DNA from 2 places in the Hoeflea sp. EC-HK425 genome. Region 2 is predicted to be linked to the other one. Evidence: riboswitches for the same ligand, from Rfam matches in the RefSeq annotation. Region 2 holds a riboswitch; the other holds the start of a gene.

Region 1 (4,382 bases), 1.2 Mb from region 2:
GTGGCCAACTACATTCGCCGTGGAAAACTCTGGGAAGCTTTTGCAGCCGACAAGAAGACGGTGCTGCTGATCGACGAGATCGACAAGGCCGATATCGAGTTTCCCAACGACTTGCTGCAGGAACTCGATCGCATGGAGTTCTTTGTCTATGAGACCGGCGAAACGATCCGGGCCAGACAGCGGCCGATCGTCATCATCACATCGAACAACGAGAAGGAATTGCCCGACGCATTTCTGCGCCGCTGCTTCTTCCACTATATCCGTTTTCCCGACATGGAGACGCTGCAGCGGATTGTCGATGTGCATTATCCGGGGATCAAGCAAACACTGGTCCGCGAGGCCCTGACGCAGTTCTACGAGATCCGGGAGACAGCGGGGCTGAAGAAGAAACCCTCGACGTCCGAGGCGCTGGACTGGATCAGGCTGCTCGTTGCTGATGACGTGGCACCGGAAGCCCTGCGTGGGGACGCCAAGAACGCGTTGCCGAAACTGCACGGCGCGCTCTTGAAGAACGAGCAGGATGTCCATCTTTTTGAGCGGCTGGCATTTTTGGCAAGGCAGCGCGGCAATTAGTTCTTGCCGGTAATTAATTGGCTAGGTTTGGCTGTTAGCTTGGGTGGCTCCGGACACTCGCGAAAGGCCGATCAACTTGCCGTATGCCACCCTGTCATATGAATGGCTTGGACCTGCAATCTTCCTGTCCGGCGGTGGTGCATTCCTGCTGCTTTATCTGCATGACCGCAAGCAGCAGGCTGCGTTGCGCCTGTCCGGTGCCTATCTCTTGTCGGTGGTCGGCTTTATTGGGGTCATGCTGGTCGATACTGACCGTCAGCCAGCCTACCAGGCGCTCATCCTGGGATCGCTTTTTGCCGGCCATTTCCTGTTGTTGTGGGGGGTGGCCTCGCTGTTCGGCAAAGATGTGCCATGGCCGCCCTATGTCCTGGCGGTGTTGCTGACTGCCGGCGCGGCACTCTACGCAAACCACCAGGGGCCGTTGTTCTGGGTGCGGGTGATTGCCGTCAGCGGGTTCGCGAGCTTTGTCTATCTGATGTGCTGTCTGCTGGTCTGGCGCGCGAGAAGCCACCGGGTCGATCTGGTGCTGGCATCGGTGTTCCTGATCCAGGCGGGGTTGTCCGCGAGCAGGGTTGTCAGGGTGGAGATCTCAGACGTCGATTTGACAACACACAGCGCCTTCAAGAGTTCGCAACTTGCTTCGTCGATGCAGACAGAGAATGCCATCTTCGCGATCATGATCGGGCTTGCGCTGTTTGCCCGTTACTCGGTGACGCTGGTGCAGCATTTGCGCCGGCTTGCGGAAACAGACCCGCTGACCGGGTTGCTCAACCGTCGTGCCTTCGAAGCCAGGGTGCAGGCACTCAGGGCGGCCTCCGCGCCGTTGCCAACGGGCCTGATCATCTGCGATATAGATCACTTCAAGCGCGTCAATGATCGCTACGGTCATGAAGTCGGAGATCGTACGCTCAAGGCGTTTGCCCGGCTGTTGGAAAGGGAGACGCCACAATCAGCCCTTTGTGCCAGGCTTGGCGGCGAGGAATTCTGCATCCTGGTTGCCGGTCTCGATGACGAGGCGATCCGGCTTCAGGCCATACACCTGCGCAGCGCGGTCGAGCGGCTGCATATTGCCACCAGCACCGGAAGCCTTCGACTGACGGCGAGTTTCGGCTACTGCGAGCTTGCTCCCGGCGACGATCTGCCGAGAGCCTTGGCAGAGGTAGACGCGGCCGTGTACCAGGCCAAGAGTGATGGCCGCAATCTGGTGCGGCGCGCCGGTTCGCCAGCAACGGCAACCCAACAGGCCCGGTTTGTCTGATCAGCGTTGCGGCTTGTCATCGCCGTGCGATTGACCTTGCCTGCAAGCCTTACTAGATTGCGTTTCGTGGTGATTTGGCCGGCCGGCTTGCAGCCACGTTAAACAACTCGCTAAATGGCCGACGGGGCGCGTTCCCACCGGACCGGTAGCGTTGACATTCGCGGCCGGTTTTTTGTTGGAGCTTACAGCGTCATGCCGATCCGTATTCCCGATGGTCTTCCCGCCCGCGATGCGCTTGTGCGCGAAGGCGTGCAAATCATGGATGAATCCGTTGCCGTGCGGCAGGATATCCGTCCGCTTCATATCGGGCTGTTGAACCTGATGCCGAACAAGATCGCCACTGAAACGCAGATCGCGCGGCTGATCGGGGCGTCACCGCTGCAGGTCGAACTGACGCTGGTGCGGATCGGCTCGCATGTGGCCAAGAACACTTCGGAAGATCACCTGATCAATTTCTACCACACCTGGGACGAGATAAAGCACCGCAAGTTCGATGGCTTCATCATCACCGGCGCGCCGATCGAGACGCTGCCGTTCGAGGATGTGACCTATTGGCAGGAGATGGAGCAGATCCTCGACTGGACGACCACCCATGTTCATTCGAGCTTTTTTGTCTGCTGGGGGGCGATGGCTGCGGCCTGGCACTTCCACAAGGTGCCGAAGCGGGCGCTACAGGAGAAGGCCTTTGGCGTCTACCGGCACCGCAACCTCAACCCTGCCTCTCCCTATCTCACGGGATTTTCGGACGATTTCCAGGTTTCGGTGTCTCGCTGGACGGAGGTCCGCCGCGAGGACCTTACGCCGGATTTCGAGATCCTGATGGAAAGCCAGCAGACGGGCCTGTGCCTGTTGCACGAGGCTTTCGCCAACCGGCTCTACATCTTCAATCATATCGAATATGATTCCGGCACGCTGGCCGAGGAATATTTCCGCGACGTGAAGTCGGGGACACCGATCAAGCCGCCGGCAAACTATTTTCCGGATGACAACCCGGACAACAAGCCGCAAAACCGCTGGCGCAGCCATGCCTTCCTGCTGTTCGGAAACTGGATCAACCAGGTCTACCAAACCACGCCCTTCGACATCCAGGAGATCGGGGAAGACCGTTTGCCGGCCGGAAAAGAGGGAGTGAATGCATGAGCGGGAGTGTTGAAATACGGCCGATAACGCTTGCTGACGAGCCCGAATGGCGGCGGTTGTGGACACTTTATCTGGAATTCTACGAATCAAGTGTGCCGGAGGAGGTCTACCGGACCACGCTGGCCCGCATCGCCGGTCCCCACGCCGCAGGTGAGGCCTCGTTCTACGAGCCGCGCGGGATGCTGGCGCTGGTGGACGGCAAGCCTGCCGGGCTGGTGCACTACATGTACCACCGCCACGGCTGGAAGGTGGAGCCGGTCTGCTATCTCCAGGACCTGTATGCCGCGCCGGACGTGCGCGGTACCGGTCTTGGCCGGGCGCTGATCGAGGCGGTCTACGCGCAGGCCGACGCCGATGGCTGCCCGAGCGTCTACTGGATGACGCAGGAATTCAACGCCACCGCGCGAAAGCTCTATGACCGCATCGCCACGCTGACGCCGTTCATCAAGTACAGCCGGTAGACCTCACCGGGAACGAAGTGGCGGATTGCGATTCCGGATAAAGCCGCCGGATCAGCCTCAAGCTGGATCCGTTCCGTGAAATGTGAGAACATGATCGCTGATCAGACCCATACCGGCGAAGCGATCGGGGCGTGGCGGACATGGCCGTGCGGGAAGACAGGACATTCGAGAAAGTCATCGCAGCAATCGTTGGCCTCGCCTGCCTGCTGCTGGCGGCTGGATGGGCAACGCGCGAGGACCCGGCGGAAAAGCCGTATCTGGAAATTGCCGGCGGCGGCTTTGTCTACAACTACCGCGAAGCGCAGGTTTATTACGGGTTTGTCGCCAATGTGCTCAAACCGCTACCGGTCGGGACCTGGCTGATTGCCGAGTTCGAGGACCCGGCGGGCGGACCGCCGCTCGCCGTCGAGACCAGGCTGCACGCGCGCAGCGTCCGTTACGGCGTTCATTCTCCACAGGTGCGCGGCGTCAAGGCTGGCAAGCCCTATCATGTCGCGCTCCGGCTTTACGACCACACCCGCAGCCGGCTGATCTGGTCCGGGGAGAAGAATTTCACCAGCCAGATCGACGACACCGTCGTTCCCGACAAGCCGCTGACCATCGGGCCAGGCTATTTTCCCAATCCGGAACTCAAGGGCGGCTGAAGACGATCGGCACTAAACCGGTTGGCAAGGGCTTGGCATTGCGGCTATGGTCGCGCCCATGTTTCTTCCGTTTTTCCTAGAGCTCAAAGCCGCTAAAGTCCCGGTCTCGCTGCGCGAATATCTCACCCTGATGGAAGGGCTTGAGGCCGGGCTGTCGCGCTATGATGTCGAGGGTTTCTATTACCTGGCGCGGGCGGCGCTGGTGAAGGACGAGCGCCATATTGACCGGTTCGACCAGGTGTTCTCGCACTATTTCCGCGGTGTCGAGGCAATCGGCGGCGAAACCGGCGTCGATGCCCGCAACCT
Region 2 (4,382 bases):
ACACCCGATGGCGTGTCCAGTGGACAGCCCGACGAATACTCATAGGTGTCACCGGGGCCGAGAACCGGTTGCTCGCCCACAACGCCGGGGCCGCGCACCTCGTCGACAATGCCGTTCTCGTCGGTGATCTTCCAGTAGCGGCTTTGCAGTTGCACGATCTGGTCGGAGTGATTGATGATGACAATACGGTAGCCCCAGACATAGCGTCCGTCCTCGGGGTCCGACTGGTCCTCGAGATAATAGGGTTCCACCGTTACTTCGATTTCGCGTGTTAGCGCACGGTACATATGCCACTCCTTGCGACACTCATTCTACACAGAGGTGCTTGCGTCAAGCATGCAGATGCCCACAAACCGGCTGGTTTCACGCTTTGCGTTGACTTGATTGTGATGAAGCGGTGCGGACGCGGCAGGTGACGGGCCGCAGCCGCAGCGCTATCACTCGGAGCCGAACGGGGAGATCAACTCATGATGGACGGAAGCGCACGCAAGATCATCCAACCCGGCCTCGACCGGGCAGGCGTGTGGCTGGCGCAGCGTGGTGTGAAAGCCGACCACGTGACGATTTTCGCGTGCGTCATCGGCCTTGCCGCAGCGGTATTGATCGCTCTGGATTACATGATTGCCGCGCTGGCGCTGATCATTGTCAGCCGGATGTGTGACGGCCTGGACGGATCGGTGGCGCGCGCCTCCCGGACGACCGATTTCGGCGGCTATCTCGACATCACGCTGGATTTCGTTTTCTACGGAGCCGTTCCCCTGGCTTTTGTCGTCCTCGATCCCGGCGCGAACGCACTGGCCGGTGCGGCGCTGATCTTCTCGTTTTACGTTAACGGCGCCAGCTTTCTTGCCTATGCGATCGTTGCGGAAAAACGCGGGCTCAGCACCGAGGCACGGGGCGTCAAATCGATCTACTTCACCACCGGTCTCGCCGAAGCCAGCGAGACCTATATCGTGTTTGCAGTCTTCTGCCTCTGGCCGGCCTGGTTTGCGCCGGTGGCCTGGGTCTTTGCGGCAATCTGCCTCTACACAGCGCTGTCGCGGATCATGCAGGCACGCGCCGAGTTTCCCGACCCGGCCTCAAAGGCCTGAGAGCGCGCGATCGAAGTCCTCGATCAGGTCTTGGGCATCCTCGATCCCGGCCGACAGTCTCAGCACCCCGGGGCCAATTCCCAGCTCGTCGCGGGCCTCTTCCGAGAGGTTCTTGTGCGTCGTCGTCGCCGGATGCGTGATCAGGCTCTTGGTGTCGCCGAGATTGTTGGACAGCTTCACCACCTCGAGCCGGTTCTGCATCGAGAATGCCGCCTCTTTGCCGCCCTTCAGCTCGAGCGCCACCAGTGTTGACCCGCCCTTCATCTGCCGGGCACAGATCTCGGCCTGCGGATGGTCGGCGCGACCGGGATAGATCACTCGCGCGATCGCCGGATGGTCTGCCAGGAAATCGGCCACCCGTGCCGCGTTCTCTGTCTGCTGCCGCACTCTCAGAGGCAGGGTTTCAAGCCCCTTGAGCAGGGTCCAGGCGTTGAACGGCGACAGCGACGGGCCGGTGTGACGGAAATAGTCGTGAAGATGCTCGTCAATCCAGTCCTTGTCCGACAGCACAACGCCGCCCAGACAGCGCCCCTGGCCGTCGATATGCTTGGTTGCGGAATAGGCCACCACATGCGCGCCCAGTTCGAGCGGTTTCTGCATCAGCGGTGTTGCAAACACATTGTCGACCACCAGCTTGGCGCCGATCTGGTTGGCGAGCTTGGCGACGCCTGCAATGTCGACCACTTCCAGTGTCGGATTGGTCGGGCTTTCAAGAAAGAACACCTTGGTGTTGGGCCGGATCGCGGTTTCGAAATTGGCAAGGTCACGTCCGTCGACGAGGGTGGACTCGATGCCGTATCTGGGCAGCAATGTTTCCACCACCCAGCGGCAGGAACCGAACAGGGCGCGCGCGGAAACCACATGGTCTCCGGCCCTCAGCTGGCACAACAGCGCCGCCGAAATTGCCGCCATTCCAGACGCCGTTGCCCGTGCGTCCTCTGCGCCCTCCATCAGGCACATGCGCTTTTCGAACATGTCGTTGGTCGGGTTTGCGTAGCGTGAATAGACGAAACCGGGATCCTCGCCCTTGAAGCGGGCTTCCGCTGCCTCGGCGCTGTCATAGACAAAGCCCTGCGTCAGGAAGATTGCTTCGGATGTTTCTCCAAACCCGGAGCGGCTGGTGCCGCCATGCACGAGCTGGGTGGCGGGGCGGAATTGTCGGTTGCTTGTCATGATCTTTGTCCAACACACAAAAAAACCGGCTTGCGAAGTCGCGAGCCGGTTTTTCAACCCGACCTTTTTAGCGACTTGTTTTACGTGGCTGCAAGCCGGTCGGCCAAATCACCACGGGATAACCTCGCTTTTAGGGGCTTCCCGCGCTTGCGTCAATCGCTTCCCCTTGCCATCAAGACATCTTGGAAAACGGAGCGCACGGACCGTGGCAGCGGGCATTCTCTCAGATCGCGCAATCAAGGCGCTCTTTGATGCCGGCAAGCTTGCCTCCGGTCGACCGCTCGATGCCGACCAGATCCAGCCTGCCAGCCTTGACCTGAGGCTCGGCGCCCGCGCCTACCGGGTTCGCGCCAGCTTTTTGCCAGGCCCCTCGGCAAGGGTCGAGGACAAGCTCGCCCGTCTCAGCATGCACGAGATCGACCTGACCGCAGGCGCTGTGCTTGAGACCGGCTGCGTCTATATCGTGCCGTTGCTTGAAAGCCTGGACCTGCCGCAGGAGATATCCGCCTCCGCCAATCCGAAAAGCTCGACCGGGCGTCTCGATATTTTCACCCGGGTGATGACCGATCACGGCCAGGAGTTCGACAAGATCGCTCCCGGCTACACTGGCCCGCTGTGGCTTGAGGTCAGCCCGCGCACCTTCCCGATTGTCGCCCGTAGCGGCTCGCGCCTGTCGCAGATCCGTTTTCGACAGGGGCACGCGGTGCTGGACGAGGATGAACTTTCGGCTCTTCACCGCTCCGAAACTCTGGTTGCCTCCGAAACGCCGAATGTCTCGGGCGGCGGCATCGCACTGTCGATCGATCTGATGGGGCAGGGCGAGGATGGCCTGATCGGCTATCGCGGCAAGCACCACACCGCGGTTATCGATGTCGACAAGCGCGGCGCCCAGGAGGTCTTCGATTTCTGGGAGCCCTTGTACAATCGCGGTTCCGCCGACCTGATCCTCGATCCGGATGAATTCTACATTCTGGTCAGCCGTGAATCCGTACACGTTCCTCCGCTCTATGCCGCCGAGATGACACCGTTCGATCCGCTGGTCGGCGAGTTCCGGGTTCATTATGCCGGTTTCTTCGATCCGGGGTTCGGACACAGCGAGGCCGGTGGTGCAGGAAGCCGTGCCGTACTCGAAGTACGCAGCCACGAGGTCCCTTTCATTCTTGAGCATGGCCAGATCGTCGGCCGGCTGATCTACGAGCGGATGCTGGAGAGGCCCGCGGCTCTGTACGGCACCGGGGCCGGATCGAACTACCAGGCTCAAGGCCTCAAACTGTCGAAACATTTTCGCAGCTGAGTTCCGGTGAGGGCAGCTTCTGGCCAGCCGTCAGCTTATCCCTTGGCCGCCAGCCTGTGCGGCGCGCATCTCGGCAAGCTCTTTCCGGATTGCCTTGAGTTCTTCCAGCATGGCGCTCTGGTCGGATGCCATGGCTTCCCGGTCTGCGGTCGCCTCGGCTTCGTGCTCCTCCTGCATGGCGGACACGATGATGCCGATGAACAGGTTGAGTACCGTGAACGTGGTGCAGGCGATGAACGGTATGAAGAACGTCCAGGCCATCGGATGCACTTCCATCACCGGACGGACAATCCCCATCGACCAGCTTTCCAGCGTCATCACCTGAAACAGTGAATAGGCTGAAGCCGGAATCGAGCCGAACCAGTCCGGAAACGTGTCGCCGTAGAGTTTCGTCGCCATCACCGAGAACACGTAGAACACCAGCGTCAAGAGCAGCATGATCGATCCCATGCCCGGCAACGCGCTGACCAGTCCGCCCACAACCCGCTTGAGCGACGGCACCATGCTGATGATCCTCAGTACGCGCAGGATGCGAAGCGCGCGAAGCACCGAAAGGTTGCCGGTCGCAGGGATCAGCGCCACCCCGACCACCAGGAGGTCGAAGATCCGCCAGGGGTCGCGGAAGAAGTCGAGCCGCCAGGCGAGAAGTCGGGCCGACACCTCCACCACGAAAACACCGAGAATGACCCGGTCGAGCACAGTCAGCACCACACCGAAGCGTTGCATGACTTCGGGTACGGTCTCGAGTCCCAGCGTGATCGCGTTGATAACGATCAGCGCGGTGATGAAGGCCTCGAAGCGGCGCGACGACAAAAAGGTTTTCA

The links. A riboswitch is a leader RNA that binds a small molecule or an ion and turns the genes downstream of it on or off. The one in region 2 is predicted to bind S-adenosylmethionine.
Region 1: linked by a shared signal. The riboswitch ahead of metA (homoserine O-succinyltransferase) and the one ahead of SPHINGO391_RS18815 (O-succinylhomoserine sulfhydrylase) in region 2 are both predicted to bind S-adenosylmethionine.

What each region holds. Positions count from the first base shown of each region.
Region 1 covers NZ_LR701572.1:4,564,478-4,568,859, forward strand. The annotation lists gene SPHINGO391_RS24425 (MoxR family ATPase) at 1-573, shown strand, start outside; gene SPHINGO391_RS24430 (GGDEF domain-containing protein) at 650-1,831, shown strand; SAM riboswitch at 1,888-1,965, shown strand; gene metA (homoserine O-succinyltransferase) at 2,024-2,971, shown strand; gene SPHINGO391_RS24440 (GNAT family N-acetyltransferase) at 2,968-3,432, shown strand; gene SPHINGO391_RS24445 (hypothetical protein) at 3,573-4,076, shown strand; gene SPHINGO391_RS24450 (VWA domain-containing protein) at 4,135-4,382, shown strand, end outside.
Region 2 covers NZ_LR701572.1:3,335,339-3,339,720, reverse strand. The annotation lists gene apaG (Co2+/Mg2+ efflux protein ApaG) at 1-287, opposite strand, end outside; gene SPHINGO391_RS18820 (CDP-alcohol phosphatidyltransferase family protein) at 468-1,091, shown strand; gene SPHINGO391_RS18815 (O-succinylhomoserine sulfhydrylase) at 1,080-2,264, opposite strand; SAM riboswitch at 2,311-2,389, opposite strand; gene SPHINGO391_RS18810 (2'-deoxycytidine 5'-triphosphate deaminase) at 2,470-3,558, shown strand; gene SPHINGO391_RS18805 (ion transporter) at 3,589-4,382, opposite strand, start outside.